DNA from 3 places in the Aminobacter sp. Piv2-1 genome. Region 1 is predicted to be linked to each of the others. Evidence: predicted binding sites of a transcription regulator. Region 1 holds the regulator's gene; each other region holds the start of a gene.

What was found. Region 1 encodes PhoB, which activates phosphate uptake and scavenging genes when phosphate is short. Its sites were predicted from a motif close to TGTCATNNANCTGTCAT; they were not measured.
Region 2: AmiPiv_RS10410 (bifunctional 2',3'-cyclic-nucleotide 2'-phosphodiesterase/3'-nucleotidase) is a predicted target of PhoB. The motif match lies at 3,405-3,421, and genes of this name have one in related genera.
Region 3: AmiPiv_RS07020 (DUF1045 domain-containing protein) is a predicted target of PhoB. The motif match lies at 2,648-2,664, and genes of this name have one in related genera.

What each region holds. Positions count from the first base shown of each region.
Region 1 is NZ_JARKMU010000006.1:65,844-71,611, reverse strand. Features, by position in the region: gene pstA (phosphate ABC transporter permease PstA) at 1-384, shown strand, start outside; gene pstB (phosphate ABC transporter ATP-binding protein PstB) at 408-1,229, shown strand; gene phoU (phosphate signaling complex protein PhoU) at 1,268-1,972, shown strand; gene phoB (phosphate regulon transcriptional regulator PhoB) at 2,071-2,760, shown strand; gene AmiPiv_RS12575 (hypothetical protein) at 3,100-3,504, shown strand; gene AmiPiv_RS12570 (L,D-transpeptidase) at 3,776-4,579, shown strand; gene AmiPiv_RS12565 (hypothetical protein) at 4,653-5,126, shown strand; gene AmiPiv_RS12560 (hypothetical protein) at 5,123-5,768, shown strand, end outside.
Region 2 is NZ_JARKMU010000005.1:27,502-33,269, reverse strand. Features, by position in the region: gene AmiPiv_RS10435 (OmpA family protein) at 1-278, shown strand, start outside; gene AmiPiv_RS10430 (4-hydroxy-tetrahydrodipicolinate reductase) at 377-973, shown strand; gene AmiPiv_RS10425 (DUF1203 domain-containing protein) at 1,043-1,525, shown strand; gene ald (alanine dehydrogenase) at 1,587-2,702, opposite strand; gene AmiPiv_RS10415 (Lrp/AsnC family transcriptional regulator) at 2,857-3,330, shown strand; gene AmiPiv_RS10410 (bifunctional 2',3'-cyclic-nucleotide 2'-phosphodiesterase/3'-nucleotidase) at 3,515-5,491, shown strand; gene AmiPiv_RS10405 (glycerophosphodiester phosphodiesterase family protein) at 5,528-5,768, opposite strand, start outside.
Region 3 is NZ_JARKMU010000003.1:165,107-170,874, reverse strand. Features, by position in the region: gene phnD (phosphonate ABC transporter substrate-binding protein) at 1-186, shown strand, start outside; gene phnE (phosphonate ABC transporter, permease protein PhnE) at 268-1,215, shown strand; gene phnE (phosphonate ABC transporter, permease protein PhnE) at 1,218-2,603, shown strand; gene AmiPiv_RS07020 (DUF1045 domain-containing protein) at 2,709-3,416, shown strand; gene AmiPiv_RS07015 (alpha-D-ribose 1-methylphosphonate 5-triphosphate diphosphatase) at 3,418-4,554, shown strand; gene AmiPiv_RS07010 (GMC family oxidoreductase) at 4,561-5,768, opposite strand, start outside.

The DNA.
Region 1 (5,768 bases):
CGCGCGGCCCTTGCCGCGGTGCCGCCGTCGATCCGCTCGGCCGCGCTCGGCCTCGGCGCCTCGAAGATGCAGATGGTGTTCCAGCACGTGCTGCCGCTGGCCGCGCCGGGCATCCTTACCGGCACCATCATCGGCCTGGCGCGCGCGCTGGGCGAGACGGCGCCGCTGCTGCTCATCGGCATGGTGGCCTTCGTGGCCGACTATCCGAAGACTCCCTTCGACCCGGCGACGGCGCTGCCGGTACAGATCTACATGTGGGCGAACGAGGCCGAACGCGCCTTCGTCGAGCGCATGTCGGGCGCCATCATCATCCTGCTGGTCTTCCTCATGGCCATGAACATCGTCGCCATCGTTCTCAGGCGGCGTTTCGAGCGGCGCTGGTAGGCGTGGACAAGGAGCACCCCTCTATGAACATCATGAGCGAGAAAACCCTCGAAAACGCGGTGAACGCCGAGATGAACAGACCCAACGAACTCATCAAGATGCGCGGCGACAAGGTGACCGTGCACTATGGCGAGAAGCAGGCGCTCTTCGGCGTCGACCTGGACGTGCGCGAGAACCAGGTCACCGCGCTGATCGGGCCGTCGGGCTGCGGCAAGTCGACCTTCCTGCGCTGCCTCAACCGCATGAACGACACCATCGACAGCGCCCGCGTCGGCGGCAAGATCACCCTCGACAGCGAGGACATCTACGATCCCAAGATCGACGTCGTCGAGCTGCGCGCCCGCGTCGGCATGGTGTTCCAGAAGCCGAATCCGTTCCCGAAGTCGATCTACGAGAACGTAGCCTACGGCCCGCGCATCCATGGTCTCGCCAAGTCCAAGGCCGATCTCGACCAGATCGTCGAGAAGAGCCTGCAGCGAGCGGCGCTGTGGAACGAGGTCAAGGACCGCCTGCACGAAGCCGGCACCGGCCTTTCCGGCGGCCAGCAGCAGCGCTTGTGCATCGCCCGCGCCATCGCGGTGTCGCCCGAAGTGATCCTCATGGACGAGCCCTGCTCGGCGCTCGATCCGATCGCCACCGCCAAGGTCGAGGAACTGATCGACGAGCTGCGCGAGAACTTCACCATCGTCATCGTCACCCACTCGATGCAGCAGGCGGCGCGCGTGTCGCAGCGGACCGCGATGTTCCATCTCGGCTACCTGGTCGAGGAAGGCCCGACCGACAAGATGTTCACCAACCCCGACGACAAGCGGACGCAGGACTACATCACCGGCCGCTTCGGCTGAGTGAACGCCGCTCCGATCACAAAGACGAGGATACGATCATGGGCGAGCACACAGTCCGGTCCTTCGACGAGGAACTCCAGCACGTCGACCAGGTCATCCGCGACATGGGCGACCTGTCGGCCACGATGGTGGCGAATGCCATCCGCGCGCTGCTGACGTCGGACCAGCCGCTGGCGCAGAACGTCATTGCCGACGACACCATCATGGACGCCAGGCAGCGCGATCTCGACAACAGCGCGATCACGCTGATCGCCAAGCGCCAGCCGATGGCGCAGGACCTGCGCGCCGTGGTCGGCGCGATCCGCATGGCGGGCGACCTCGAGCGCATCGGCGATCTCGCCAAGAACATCGCCAAGCGGGTGGGCGCCGTCGGCCAGTCGGCGATGCCGCGCAATCTGTCGCACTCGATCGACGCCATGGCGCAGCTGGTGCTCAGCCAGGTGCGCGGCGTGGTCGACCTCTATGTCGCGCGCGATGCCGAAGGCCTCAAGAACCTGCGCGCGGACGACCAGAAGGTCGACGTGCAGTACACGGCCGTGTTCCGCGAACTCCTGACCTACATGATGGAGGATCCGCGCAACATCACCGCCTGCACGCATCTCCTGTTCTGCGCCAAGAACCTCGAGCGCATCGGCGACCATGTCACCAACATCGCCGAGAACGCCTATTTCGTGGTCACCGGCACGCAGCTGCCGCTCAATCGGCCGAAGGTCGACGAAACCACGTCGCCCATGTCGGCCTGACATCTTCCGCAACCGCATGCGTTTGGCGCGGGGGCGCTGCACAGGTTAAATCAGCGCATGGTCCGAACCGGGCCGTGCGCCAGGACAAGGTACAGGCGATGATCGCTCCCAAGGTCATGGTCGTCGAGGACGAAGAGCCCCTTGGCGTGCTGCTGCGCTACAACCTCGAGGCCGAGGGCTACCAGGTGGAAGTGGTGACGCGCGGCGACGAGGCCGAACTGCGGCTGCAGGAAAACGTGCCGGACCTTTTGGTGCTCGACTGGATGGTGCCGGCACTTTCCGGCATCGAGCTCTGCCGCAGGCTGAGGATGCGCCCCGAGACCGAACGGCTGCCGATCATCATGCTGACGGCCCGCGGCGAGGAAAGCGACCGGGTGCGCGGGCTTTCCACCGGCGCCGACGACTACCTGGTGAAGCCATTTTCGACCCCGGAGTTCATGGCGCGGGTGAAGGCGCTGCTGCGCCGCGCCAAGCCCGAGGTGCTGTCTTCGGTGCTCAAGGTCGGCGACATCGTGCTCGACCGCGAGTCGCACCGGGTCTATCGCAAGAAGAGCGAGATCAAGCTCGGGCCGACGGAGTTCCGCCTGCTCGAATTCATGATGCGTCATCCCGGCCGCGTGTTCTCGCGCAGCCAGCTGCTCGACAACGTCTGGGGCGAGACGATCTACATCGACGAGCGCACCGTCGACGTGCATGTCGGGCGCCTGCGCAAGGCCGTCAACAACGGCCGCATGCCGGACGTGATCCGCACCATCCGCGGCGCCGGCTACGCGATCCGGGAAGAATAGCTGTCGGCAAACGGCATGGCACTGGCTGGACGATCAACCTGGCCAGTGTCCCAATGTCACAGGGGGCCGCTGCGCGCGCTCGGAGCCTTCGCGACAGCCAGCGGCACCGGCGCTGTCGCACCGACGTCTGGCGCCCTTTGCGCCGCCATGCCGTTCCAGCACTTTGTGGCGCTCAAATCATTGCAGTTCGACGCGTTTGTCCTGGCGCTGTCATGAACATAAATTCGAAGCTTCCGGTTTCTGGATGCTTTATTGTCGCAACAATCGCTCCCAAATCCATATCTCAAGCGGCGATTCCGTGACAGTGACAGTCGCGGATGTTCTTGAGATGACAATTTTTTGATTGGGGAAATACTCAAAATTGCCACTTTTCATGGTAGCTGGGGCACCGTGCGTAACTTGCTGTCGGCCATCTTCCTGGTGTTGGTCACCATTCTAAACGGACTGTCCCTCGAACGGGCAGCGGCCGAAGGCACGAATTTTGCTGCCGAGTTGCCGAGGGTGGCCGCGCAGGCGGAAATCACTGCCGTCGCCGACGAGTGTTTGCCGTCCCCGGACCGCTGCACCGTCGAATTGTCCGCCGAAAGCCTCGCCAGCCTGCACTGCCTGGGCGAATGCCCTGCCTGGCTGACCCATGTCGAGCCTGCCGCGCCGTTCCGCGCCGCGGCCCTGATGCTGCTTCCAGATCTCTTGCTGCGCGTCGGCTCGACCGCATCGCTGTTGCGGCCTCCCATCGCTGCCTGATTTTCAGCCGATCGCTCCTCGGTCCACGCCGACGAAGCCGCTCGAAATCAGCTGCGAAGGGGAAAGAGGATGACCTCCCGAACCCGCCCGTCGCCCACATGCCTTCTCGTGGCAACCGCGCCGCGAAATGCCGGATCGTCCCAAGCGCGCATGCGCCGTCACCGATCGGCTGATCGGTGACGATGGTTGCATTCGCATGATCACGACCGGGGCCGACCTCCCTGACCCCGTGTCGCCCTGAATGAAAGAAATGAGTCCAGGAGACTGCCTAATGAACACAGACACAATAGAAACCAGCGCCGCGGAGCCCATCGCGGGCGACGGCCCGGCATTGAGCCGCCGACGCTTTCTCACCGGTGCGGCGAGCTTGGGGACCCTCGTGGTGTCCGGCTGCGTCAGCACCCAGGAATCGGCCGCGCCGGTGGCAAAGGCACCGGTCGAACCGGCGCCGGTCGCCGACGCCAATGCCCTTGCGATGTACGGCCCGCTCCCGAACGAACGGTTCCCCATTCCCGCGGTCGACCTGAAAAAGGTGCCGAGCCGCTTCTATCGGCGGCAGGTCGACTACGTCACCGAAGAACCGGTCGGAACGCTCGTCGTCGACACGGAGAATTTCTACCTTCACCTCGTCCAGCCGGGCGGCAAGGCCATGCGCTACGGCGTCGGACTTGGCCGGGCCGGATTCACCTGGGCGGGCAGGGGCCGTATCGGCTGGAAGCAGGAATGGCCGAAGTGGACGCCGCCGGACGAGATGATCGCGCGTCAGCCGAATCTTGCCCAGTGGAGCGCCGACCGGGGCGGCATGCCGCCCGGCCTGACGAATCCGCTGGGAGCGCGAGCCCTCTACGTCTTCCAGGGCAAGGTCGATACGCTCTACCGCGTCCACGGCACGCCGGAGTACTGGACCATCGGCAAGGCGGTTTCGAGCGGCTGCGTCCGGCTGATGAACCAGGACATCATCGACCTGTACGACCGGGTGCCCAGCCAGTCTCCCATACTCGTGCTGGGCGACCCGACCCAACCCCACACCCACGAGGTTGCCGGCGGCAGCGGGCCCGCTCCGCAGGCCGGCTGATACGACGGTCACACCTGAGGTCCTCGCCGGGCGGCTGCGAAATGCCGCCCGGCAGACATGGAGCAGATCCGACATGAATGCCCGCATCATTGCCCTGGGGCGCGGAACCGCCATCGGTTGGCATGGACGCGCCATCCTGAAGGGCGCGGCCGCGGCCGCGTTGACCTTCGCTGCGCTCGGAACCGTTTCGGCACTCTGGGACAATCCGTTCTTTGTCCGGATGACCGCCGTCGCGGGCTGGGAATTGCCGGCCCTGGTGGTCATGTCGGCGTTGTCGGGGCTCTACATCGCCGTTCGGCGCCCCGTCTGCTCGGTGCGCCGCGCGGGGATAGGCGGCGTGACGGGCTTCATCGGCATCGCCTGCCCGACCTGCAACAAGATCCTCATGCTTCTGTTCGGGGGCGAATTCCTGCTGATGTGGTTCGACCCGATCCGCCCATTGATTTCCGCGCTCGGCATAGCGCTCCTCGCCATCGCTTCATGGCACGAGCTGCGCGCTCGTCGCGCGGATGCCGCTGACCCAACGCAACTGGAGTATCCCAAGTGACCGACATCCCCGCCGCTCCGGCCCGCTCCGGCCTCGTCCCTCTTGCCTGGCGCCGGATGCTGCTTCGCCATCTCGTCGTCATCGGCCTTTCGGCGGCGCTGATCTATGGGTTTGCCGTCGTTCACGGGCAGTGGAGCCCGATGCACCGGTGGAACCGCGCGTTCGCGGACGCGTCGCTCGCGCTCCTGGTGATCACCATGTCGATCGGGCCAGGGGCGCGCCTGTGGCCGGTGTTGCTGTGGGCGGTGGCCTATAGGCGCGAAACCGGCATCTACGCGACGCTTCTTGCGGCCGTGCATACGGTCATCATCCTCGGCGGCTGGGTCGAGTGGGATTTCGCGCGGCTTTTCGGCTACGAAATCATCCCGCAAACGGGCGAGTACGTGATGTTCCAGCAGGGCTTCGGGCTTGCCAACCTGATCGGGATTGCCGCCCTGGCCTACGCACTCATGCTCATGTTCACCTCGAACGACCGGTCGATCCGTCTGCTCGGCACCTCGGTCTGGAAGTTCTTGCAGAACGGCGCAACGGTGCTGTGGGGGCTTGCCCTGGCGCACACGGCCTACTTCCTGTTCATGCACTTCCTGAGCTTCCATCGCCCGACGCCCGAGCCGAACCCGCTGCAGTGGCCCTTCGTGGCGG
Region 2 (5,768 bases), on a different contig from region 1:
TCGCCAATGCCCTCAATCGCATCCTGCGCCGTGACCCCGAAACGCGTGTGCTGATCGAGGGGCATACCGACGCCGTCGGCTCGTTTGCGTCCAACCAGACGCTTTCCGAGCGCCGCGCCGCCTCGCTCAGGCGGACCCTGGTGCGGGAGTTTGGCATTCCGGGCTACGCGCTCGAGACCGTCGGATACGGCGAGGAGTTCCTGCTGGTGCCGACCCCGAACGAGAACTGGCGCAATCGGCGCGTGACCCTGCGCCGCTTTGACGATTTCATCCGCTGACATCAGCACGATTCGATCCCTGGAGCCCGGCTTGCCAAAGCCGGGCTTTATTCATATCGTTCGCATTGGTATACAGTATACCAACTGGAGGGCGAACGATGGCGATCGGGGTGGTGATGGCAGGTGCGACCGGCTGGGTGGGCAAGGCGCTCGTACCGGCGATCCTGATGCAGGAGGACATGCGCCTCGTCGGCGCGGTGGCGCGCAGCACCGCGGGGCATGACGTCGGCGTGGTCGCCGCCGGCAATTATTCGATCACCGCGACGCTGATGAAGAAGTTCGCGCAGATGGCGGCGCAATACGGGCCCGATGTCGAGATCATCGACTACGCCAGCGCCAGGAAGCCTGACGCCCCGTCGGGCACCGCCCTCGAGCTGGCGGAGACGCTGTCGGAAATCCGTCGCGCGCCGACGGCGCTGCCCACTTCGGAGGTCTTCGGCCACCCCGAGGCGCGCGGCGCCACCATGGGGGAGGGAACCGCGGTGCAGGTGCACTCGCTGCGCCTGCCATCCTATCAACTGTCGTGCGAGGCGGTGTTCGGCCTGCCGGAGGAGCGCCTTACCATTCGCCACGACGCCGGCACGTCCGCGGTTCCCTATGTTGCCGGTGCGCTGCTCGCCATCCGCCGGGTGCGCGAGTTCAGCGGGCTGGTGCGGGTGCTGGATGCGTTGATGGACGAAACCCTGTCGGTCTAGCGGCAATCGGGTGGGCGCCTGCCTGGGCTCGGCCTAGCTTGCCGGGGTCGCACCAAGAGGACTGCCGCCATGACCCTGAAATTCAAGGCCTTGCCCACCGACGAAGTGAGAGCGCTACAGAGTGGGGCGCCGGATGCCTACGGCATGGTCCCCGAGCGCCGCCTTTCCGATGGCGACGGCGTGCCGTGTCGCCACTGCCTGAAGAATGTGGCTGCGGGCGAGCCGTATCTCATACTCGCATACCGGCCGTTTCCCGAGTTGCAGCCCTATGCGGAGACCGGCCCGATCTTCCTCCATGCCGGGGAGTGCCCGCGCGCCGACGAAACCGCCGAGCTGCCCGAATTGTTCACGAAGACGCGCGACTACATCCTGCGCGGCTACGGTGCCGACGACCGCATCGTCTATGGCACCGGGGCGGTGACGCCGACGCCGGAGATCGTCGCGAAGGCCTATGAGTTGCTGGCGCGCCCCGACGTCGCCTACGTGCACATGCGTTCGGCCAGGAACAATTGTTATCAATGCCGGATTGAGCTTGCCGGCGCGGAGGCCTGACCAAGTAAAGAAAAAGCCCGCCGCATCGCTGCGGCGGGCGTTCGAAGGTGGTGGATGCGACTCAGGCCGCCAGTGCAGTCTTGGCGTCCATCATCTCGTAGCCGAGGGCCTCGGCGACGGCGCGGTTGGTGATCCGTCCGCGATGCACGTTGAGCCCGTTGCGCAGATGCGGTTCGTCGGCGAGCGCCTTGAGGCCGCGGTCAGCGAGCGCCAGGCCGTAGTGCAGCGTGGCATTGTTGAGTGCGTGCGCCGAGGTCACCGGCACCGCACCCGGCATGTTGGCAACGCAGTAGTGGATGATGCCGTCGACCTCGTAGGTCGGATCGGCGTGGGTCGTGGCATGCGAGGTCTCGAAGCAGCCGCCCTGGTCGATGGCGACGTCGACGAGAACCGCGCCCTTCTTCATGCCCGACAGCATCTCGCGGCTGACGAGCTTCGGTGCCGCAGCCCCGGGGATGAGGACCGCGCCGACGATGATGTCGGCCGAGAAGCACTCCTCTTCCAGCGCCTCGACGGTCGAATAGCGGGTATGCACGCGGCCGGCGAAGATGTCGTCCAACTGGCGCAGGCGCGGGATCGAGCGGTCGATGATGGAAACGTCGGCGCCGAGCCCGGCCGCCATGCGGGCGGCATGCAGGCCGACGACGCCGCCACCGATCACCGCGACCTTGCCCGGCAGCACGCCTGGCACGCCGCCGAGCAGCACGCCGCGGCCGCCATTGGCCTTCTGCAGGGCGGTGGCGCCCGCCTGGATCGACAGCCGTCCGGCGACTTCCGACATCGGCGCCAGCAGCGGCAGGCCGCCGCGGTCGTCGGTCACCGTTTCGTAGGCGACCGCCGTGACCCCGGAGGCGAGCAGCCCCCTGGTCTGATCGGGATCGGGAGCGAGGTGCAGGTAGGTGTAGAGGATCTGGCCTTCGCGCAGCTGCGCCCATTCCCTGGGCTGGGGTTCCTTGACCTTCACGATCATGTCGGAGCGGGTGAAGACCTCCTCCGCCGTCTTGGCGATATGCGCGCCGGCGGCGCGATAGGCGTTGTCGTCGGCACCGATGCCGGCACCCGCGCCGGCCTCGATCAGCACCTCATGGCCGTGGGCGACATATTCGCGGACCGAGCCGGGGGTCAGTCCGACGCGGTACTCGTGGTTCTTGATTTCCTTGGGGCAGCCAACACGCATTTCTCGCTCCTCCGCAGCCGTTCAGGCTCTTGTTCCCTATGTAGGAAGTGAATCACGAATCGGCTCGAATATGTTTGCGAAATGAGTTGCGCCGGCGGGCCGTACTCGATAATCCTTGCGTCGTTCGCTGGAAATATCGAAGGAAATTCGAAGAATGCCGCTGGACAGGATTGATATCGCCATTCTGGACTCACTCCAGAAAGACGGCCGCATGCCCAATGCGGCGCTGGCCGAGAAGGTCGGCCTGTCCCAGTCCGCCTGTTCGCGCCGTCTCGACAACCTTGAGAAGTCGGGCATCATCAGCGGCTACCACGCCAGGCTTTCGAACGCAGCCCTCGGCCACCAGATGACGGTGATCGTCCACATATCGCTGTCCGGCCAGTTCGAGAAGACGCTGAGCGAGTTCGAGGTGGCGGTGAAGCGCTGCCCCAACATCCTCTCCTGCCACCTGATGTCGGGCGAATACGACTACATCCTGCGCATCGCCGCGCGCGACCTGCCCGACTACGAGCGCATCCACAAGGAATGGCTGTCGGCCATGCCGCACGTCACCAAGATCAACTCGTCCTTCGCGCTGCGCGAAGTGATAGACCGCACCGCCATGGGCATGCGTCCGGACCTGGCCTGAAACCTTTCGGGTGGAACGTCGGCCTCTGTGTATAGCCGGGGGCGGCTCGCTGGACCAATCCATTCCCCAAGGCTCGTCACAGGGCTGTTACATCGAGCCGCTGGACTTGCGCTGAAATTGGCGCAAGATTTCACCTTTCATACGCCGGCTGAATACTGTCAGTTCATTTCCCTGGAGAATGAAAATGTCCAGCATGCTTCACCCGATTTCTCGCCGTTCTTTTCTTGCCGGCTCTGCGGCCGCCGGCGCGATCGTGATGATGCATCCGTTCTCGGCGCGCGCGCAGGCCAACCAGGCGCATCTCAGGATCATGGAAACCACGGACCTGCACGTCCACGTCTTCCCCTACGACTATTATGCCGACAAGCCGAACGACACGATGGGCGTGGCCAGGACCGCCTCGATCATCGATGCCATCCGGGCCGAGGCCACCAACTCTCTGCTCCTCGACAATGGCGACTTCCTGCAGGGCAACCCGATGGGCGACTTCATGGCCTATCAGCGCGGCATGAAGGACGGCGACATCCACCCGATCATCAAGGCAATGAACACGCTGGGCTACGACTGCTCGACGCTCGGCAACCACGAGTTCAACTATGGCCTGGACTACATGTTCAAGGTGCTCAACGGCGCCAGTTTCCCCTTTGTCTGCGCCAACCTGACCAAGGGCCAGCTCGCCGCCGACGCCACCAAGGACGAACTGTTCCTGAAACCCTATGTCATCGTCGACAAGAAGCTGAAGGACGGCGCGGGCGCGGAGCAGCCGATCCGCATCGGCCTGATCGGCTTCGTGCCGCCCCAGGTGATGACCTGGGACGCCAAGCACCTTGGCGGCAAGGCGATGACCCGCGACATCGTCAAGACGGCTCAGGCGTGGGTGCCGCAGATGAAGGAGGAGGGCGCCGAGATCGTCATCGCGCTGGCTCACTCGGGCATGGGCACGCCGGCTGCCGGCGACAACCTGGAGAACGCATCCATCCTGCTCGCCGGCGTGGACGGTATCGACGCCATCGTCACCGGCCACAGCCACCTCGACTTCCCCGGCCCCAAATTCGAAGGCGTTGCCGGCGTCGACAACGCCAAGGGCACGATCAACGGCAAGCCGGGCGTGATGGGCGGCTTCTGGGGCTCTCATCTCGGGCTGATCGACCTGATGCTGGAGCGCGACGGCAATGCCTGGAAGGTTGTCAGCTCGACCAGCGAGGCACGGCCGATCTTCAAGCGCGTCGACAAGAAGGTTATGCCGACGGTGGAAAGCCGGGCTTCGGTCGAGGCGGCGGTGAAGGAGGAGCACGAGGCGACGATCGCCTATGTGCGTACGCCCGTCGGCAAGACGTCGGCGCCGCTCTACTCCTACTTCGCGCTGGTCGCCGACGATCCGTCGGTGCAGATCGTGAGCCAGGCGCAGACCTGGTACATCAAGGACATGCTGAAGGACACCGAGCACAAGGACCTGCCGGTGCTTTCGGCCGCGGCGCCGTTCAAGTCCGGAGGACGCGGCGGGCCTGACTACTACACCGACGTGCCTGCCGGCGACGTGGCGATCAAGAACGTCGCCGACCTCTACCTCTACCCCAACACCGTCCAGGCGGTGGCGATCACCGGCGCGCAGGTGAAGGAATGGCTCGAGATGTCGGCCGGCATCTTCAACAAGGTCGAGCCGGGCAAGGCGGACCAGCCGTTGATCAATGCCGACTTCCCGTCCTACAATTTCGACGTCATCGACGGTGTCACCTACAAGGTCGACCTGGCCCAGCCGCCCAAATACGATGCCAAGGGCACCGTGCTGAATGCCGGCTCCAGCCGCATCGTCGACTTGATGTTCGGCGACAAACCAATTGATCCGGCAGCGAAATTCGTCGTCGCGACCAACAATTACCGGGCCGGCGGCGGCGGCAACTTCCCCGAGATCAATGCCTCGAAGGTGATATTCGAAGCGCCCGACACCAACCGCGACGTCATCGTGCGCTACATCGTCGACCAAGGCACGATCAACCCGTCGGCCGACTCGAACTGGTCGTTTGCGCCCGTGCAGGGTGCCTCCGTGATCTTCGAGACGGGCCCCAAGGCGAAGGAGCACCTCGCCGAGATCAAGGCCGTGAGGATCGAGCAGGCCGGCGAGGGCGCCGAGGGCTTTGCGAAGTATCGCATAACCCTCTAAGTGGCCGCACCGGGGCGGCCGCTCCTCATGGGCTCCTCAGAGCTCCCGCCTGGCGACGGCGGGGGCGATCGCGTCCAGCTGGTCGGTCGAAATGCCGCCCGAGTAGCCCGCGGGCAGCCGGTCGACGGTGGCCGGGTCGTCGATGCCGTCCGAAAATCCGCCGCCACCATAGGGCCCGAGCAGATAAACGCTCGTGCCGACGCTCTCCATGCGGTCAAGGAAGCGGTCCGGCCAGCCCCAGATCCAGGGCGCGACGTTGAGCGGGACGAGCAGGGTG
Region 3 (5,768 bases), on a different contig from region 1:
GTCGTCCGTACCTCGCTCGACGCCGACATCAAGGCGAAGTTCAAGGATTACATGATGAAGCTGCCGCAGTCCGACCCGGCCTGCTTCTCGGCCATCCAGGGCGGCGACTTCAAGGGCTTCACCGAAGTCACGCCTGAGTTCTACCAGCCTGTGATCGACGCCCGCAAGGCGCAGATCGGCAGCTAAGCCGCAAGGCAACACGGACGCGCCGCGCGAGCACCGCGGCGCGTCCTTTTTCATCCGGGATCGGACGGAACCTCCATGACAATGCCCCTCACGGAAGCCGGCCTCGCGGTCGAACGCCACTGGCGCGAACTCGCCGGCCGTCGCCGCCTGCACACCATCGGCGGCCTCATCCTGCTGTTCCTCGCCCTTTCCGGCTCGCTCTGGTTCGCCAACGACACCAATGCCGGCAAATTCTTCGACCGCCTGCCGCATTTCTTCGATTTCGTCGACCAGCTAATTCCGCGCGACGGCCTCGAGATCTGGCGCGCGCTGTTCGACCTGCCCTCGCGCTATGCCGACGGCAGCCTGAAGTTCGACTATCCCGAGGGCCGGGTCTACCTGACCGGCTCGTTCTACCTGCCCGAATATGTCTACAAGATGCTGGAGACGATCAACGTCGCGCTCGTCTCGACGCTGATCGGGTTCGCCTTCGGCTTCCTGCTCTGCTTCCTGGCTGCGTCCAACCTGGTCACTCAGCGCTGGCTGCGCTTCTTCGTCCGCCGCTTCCTCGAAATCCTGCGCGCTTTCCCCGAGATCGTCATCGCCGGCTTCTTCCTCGCCGTGCTCTCCATGGGCGCGATCCCGGCGATCATCGCGGTGTCGCTGCATACGGTCGGCGCGCTGGGAAAACTGTTCTTCGAAGTGGTCGAGAATGCCGACATGAAGGCCGACGAAGGCCTGCGCGCGGTTGGCGGCAACTGGCCCGAGCGCGTCTGGTTCGGCATCGTGCCGCAGGTCATGCCCAACTTCCTGAGCTACGCCCTGCTGCGCCTCGAGATCAACGTGCGTGCCTCGACCATCATCGGCGCCGTCGGCGGCGGCGGCATCGGCGAGGCGCTGCGCCTGTCGATCAGCCGCAACCACGAAGCCAAGACGCTCGCCATCATCCTCCTCCTGTTCTGCACCATCGTCGCGGTCGACCAGTTCTCGGCCTGGCTGCGCAAGAAGCTGGTCGGCGAACAGGCCTTCGCCTTCGGCCGCGGAGAATAATCATGACCACCCTTTCCATGGCCGACATGCAGGCAATCGCCGATCGTCACCCCGGCGTCTTCTCCGGCTCCTGGCGCAAGAGCCTGATCGGCTGGGCCGTAGGCTGCGGCATCGTCGCCTATCTCGTCTTCGCCTGGTGGTTCTTCTCGGTCGGCGCAGTGCTTGCCGGCGGCAACTGGGGCATCGCCGGAACCTACCTGGCCGACTGGGTCAGCTACGAGATCCGGCCGCAGGTCGCCTTCAAGGACGGCCGCCTCGACGTCGGTTATCCGCGCTTCTCGTCCTACCGCGCCGACCGCCATCCCGACTGGCTCGACATCACCCAGCCGGCCGGCGCTACCGTCGCCGCCAACAAGGCGCCGGCCGACCGCGTCGTCGCCCATATCGGCTCGAGCACCACGATCGACATCGCGCCCGAGCGGGTCGTCGTCACCCATGGCGGCGAGAAGCTCGACGTGACCATCGTGCCGCGCCAGGGCATCGCGGTCGTCGGCGCCCTGCCCGCCTGGGCGACGCAAAAGGCGCCCGGCGCGAAGATCCTTGCCGATTTCGGCTTTGCCGGCGGCGTCCAGATCGACGAGGACGACGTCAAGATCCGCCACCGCTTCCTCGGCTGGGAGAATTTCTTCTTCGACGCCAACTCACCCTTCTGGGGCAAGTCGATGAGCGAGGTGCTGTCGCTGGTCTTCTCGGGCGAGCGCCTTGACCCGAAGATGTCGAATGCGGCGCTTGCCTGGGACAACATCGTCAACAACGCCGAATGGCAGCATGGCGACGTCTGGCTGAAGCTTGCCCAGACCATCGTGATGGCCTTCGTCGGCACGCTGTTCGCCAGCCTGCTCGCCTTCCCGCTGGCCTTCGCCGCGGCGCGCAACATCACCCGCAACCGCGTGATCAACCAGGTGGCCAAGCGCTTCTTCGATTTCCTGCGCTCGGTCGACATGCTGATCTGGGCGCTGTTCTTCACCCGCGCCTTCGGCCCCGGCCCCATCGCCGGCATGTCGGCGATCTTCTTCACCGACACCGGCACCTTCGGCAAGCTCTACTCCGAGGCGCTGGAGAACATCGACGACAAGCAGCGCGAGGGCATGCGGTCGGTCGGCGCCTCGCCCGCCTCGGTGCAGCGTTATGGCGTCGTCCCGCAGGTGCTGCCGGTGCTCATCAGCCAGTCGCTCTACTTCTGGGAATCGAACACCCGCTCGGCCACCATCATCGGCGCGGTCGGCGCCGGCGGCATCGGCCTCAAGCTGTGGGAAGCCATGCGCACCAATTCCGACTGGGAGAACGTCGCCTACATGGTGCTGCTGATCCTGGTCGTGGTGTTCATTTTCGACAATATTTCCACGGCGTTGCGCCACCGCCTGATCGGAGGCAAGTCCAGCCATTGAACTTTTCCGGCCTGCCCTTGCAAAGCCAAGAATGTCGGCCACTACTTCGTCAAACTGTCACGCAAATCATCTATCGGGCCTTCGTCTCCAAGGAAGAATCGCGCCATGCGCTACGCCATCTATTTCACGCCCGAGCATGACGATCCGCTGTGCCGCATCGCGGCCGGCTGGCTCGGGCGCGATGCCTTTGGCGGTGCGTCCATTCCGGCGAAGGCCCATGGCGAACTGTCGGCGGCCGAGGTCGCCTTCCACACCGCCGCCGCCCGCCGCTACGGCTTCCATGCCACGCTGAAGGCGCCATTCCGGCTTGCCGACGGCATCAGCGAACAGATGTTGGTCGACGCCGTCGACGCCTTTGCGGCCACGGCCGCACCCTTCGACATTCCGCGCCTCAAGCTCGCCCAGATCGACGGCTTCTTCGCCCTCATCCCGGCCGAGACCCTGCCCGAACTCGACCGCTTCGCCGGCGACGTGGTCAGAGCCTTCGAGCCGCATCGCGCGCCTTTGACCGACGCCGAGCTTGCCCGCCGCAATCCCGACGCGCTGAGCCCGCAGGAGTGCCGCTATCTCAGCCAGTGGGGCTACCCTTACGTCTTCGACGCCTTCCGCTTCCACATGACCCTGACCGGTCGCGTCGCCTCCGAGGAGATGCTGCGCGTCCGCACCGCAATCGAACAATGCCTGGGCAACGTGCTCGACAGGCCGGTGCCCGTCGCCGGGCTTGCCGTCTTCGTCGAACCGGCCGCCGGTGCCCCCTTCGAGGTGTTGAGCTACCACGCCCTGGGCAGGCAAGCCGAAAGAAGGACCGCCTGAGATGACCGACCTTGTCCTCAACAATGCCCGCATCGTCCTTGCCGACGACGTGATCGACGGCACGATGGTCGTCCGCGACGGCAAGATCGCCGAAATCTCGACCGGTCCGACCACCATCGGCGAGGACATGGGCGGCGACTTCGTCATCCCCGGTCTCGTCGAGCTGCACACCGACCATCTCGAAGGCCACTATGCGCCGCGCCCGCGCGTGCGCTGGAACCCCATCGCCGCCGTGCTCGCCCATGACGCCCAGGTGGCATCCGCCGGCATCACCACCGTCTTCGACGCGCTGCGCGTCGGCATGGACGAGGATGCCGACATGACCGCCACCGACATGCGCAAGCTGGCCGATGCCATCGAGGACAGCGTGCGCGCCGACCGCGTCCGCGCCGACCACTTCATCCACCTGCGCTGCGAGGTCTCGGCGCCCGACTGCCAGGACGGCTTCGCCTATTTCGACGGCGACGACCGGGTGAAGCTCGCCTCGCTGATGGACCATGCGCCAGGCCAGCGCCAGTTCGTCGATTTCGACACTTACGCCTACTATTACCAGCGCAAGCTCAAGCTCAACGACGTCGAGTTCAAGGCCTTTTGCGACAAGCGCATGGGCGACTCGGCCCGCAATTCGCGCCCCAACCGCGACGCGATTTCGACCGCCTGCCACGCACGTGGCATCGTGCTCGCGAGCCATGACGACGCGACCGTCGCCCATGTCGACGAGGCAATCGCGCAAGGCATCCGCGTCGCCGAATTCCCGACCACGGTCGAGGCCGCCGGCGCCTCGAAGGCCGCCGGCCTCGGCGTTCTGATGGGCGCGCCCAACGTCATGCGCGGCGCCTCCCATTCGGGCAACGTCTCGGCCCGCACGCTGGCCGAGCAGGGCCTGCTCGACATCCTGTCGTCGGACTACATCCCCTTCAGCCTGATCCAGTCGGCCTTCTTCCTCGGCGAAGTCGTCGAGGGCATCTCGCTGCCGCAGGCGGTTGCCATGGTGTCGAAGAACCCGGCCGAGGCCGTCGGCCTCACCGACCGTGGCGTGATCGAGATCGGCCGCCGCGCCGACCTCGTGCGCGTCCGCGTCGACGAGCACGTGCCGGTTGTCCGCACCGTCTGGCGCGAAGGCCGCCGCGTCGCCTGAGGCGGGCTACCGCACCTCGGCGCGCGCCCGTGGCCGAGTTTCGTTGCGCTCGTGGGCGAAGATCGCCGCCGGCAGCGGCTCGCGGTTGCGGATGATGTCGGCGCCCTTTTCGCCGACCATGATTGTCGGGCCGTTGGTGTTGCAGGACGGCACGCGCGGCATCACCGAGCTGTCGCAGACGCGCAGACCCTCGATGCCGCGCACCTTGAGCTCGAGGTCGACCACGGCCATCTCGTCGGTGCCCATCTTGCAGGTGCCGACCGGGTGGTGGTCGGTCTTGGCATTGGCGCAACCATAGTCGAACAGTTGCTCCTCGGTCACCGCTCCTGGCCCCGGCAGCCGCTCGGCCATCACGAACGGCTTGAGCGCGGCTTGGCTCATGATCTCGCGCGCGACCCTGAGGCCTTCGATCGACATCTTGCGGTCGTGCGGATCGGCCCAGTAGTTGGGGTCGATCAGCGGCGCAGCAGCAGGATCATTGGAAGCAAGGCGCACCGTGCCGCGCGAGCGCGGATGCAGATAGGCCGAGTTCAGCGTCACGCCCGCATTCTTGAGCCTGGCGACGCCCGCCTCGATGCCCGAGCCGAGGCCGAGATGGAACTGGATGTCGGGCGAGCGCGCCTCGGGGTCGGCATACCAGAAGCCGCCGGTCTCGAAGAGGCTCGACGTCACCGGCCCGGTGCGGAACAGCACATATTGCAGCCCGGCCCACAGCGTCCGGTGCAGCTTGGCGACATTGTCGTAGGTGTGGTCGCCGGTGCATTCCGAGATGACGAACAGGTCGAGATGGTCCTGCATGTTGTCACCGACGCCCCTGAGGTCGTGAACGACGGGAACGCCGACGCTCTTCAGGTGATCGGCCGGGCCGATGCCAGATTGCAGCAGAAGCTTGGGCGACCCAATGGCGCCCGACGACACCAGAACCTCGCGGTCGGCACGGATGATCTCTGTGCCGTTGCCGCGCGCCACCTCGACGCCGACCGCCCTGCCCTTCTCCACCACGATGCGCGCCACCCGCGCGCCCAGCCGTACGGTCAGGTTGCGCCGGTCCTTGATCGGGTCGAGATAGGCCATCGCCGCCGACGAGCGGCGCTTGTTGCGCTGGGTCAGCTGGTAGAAGCCGACGCCGGCCTGCTGGCGGCCGTTGAAGTCGTGGTTGTAGGGAATGCCGAGCTCCTGGCCGGCGCGGATATAGGCATCGCAGATCGGCAGCG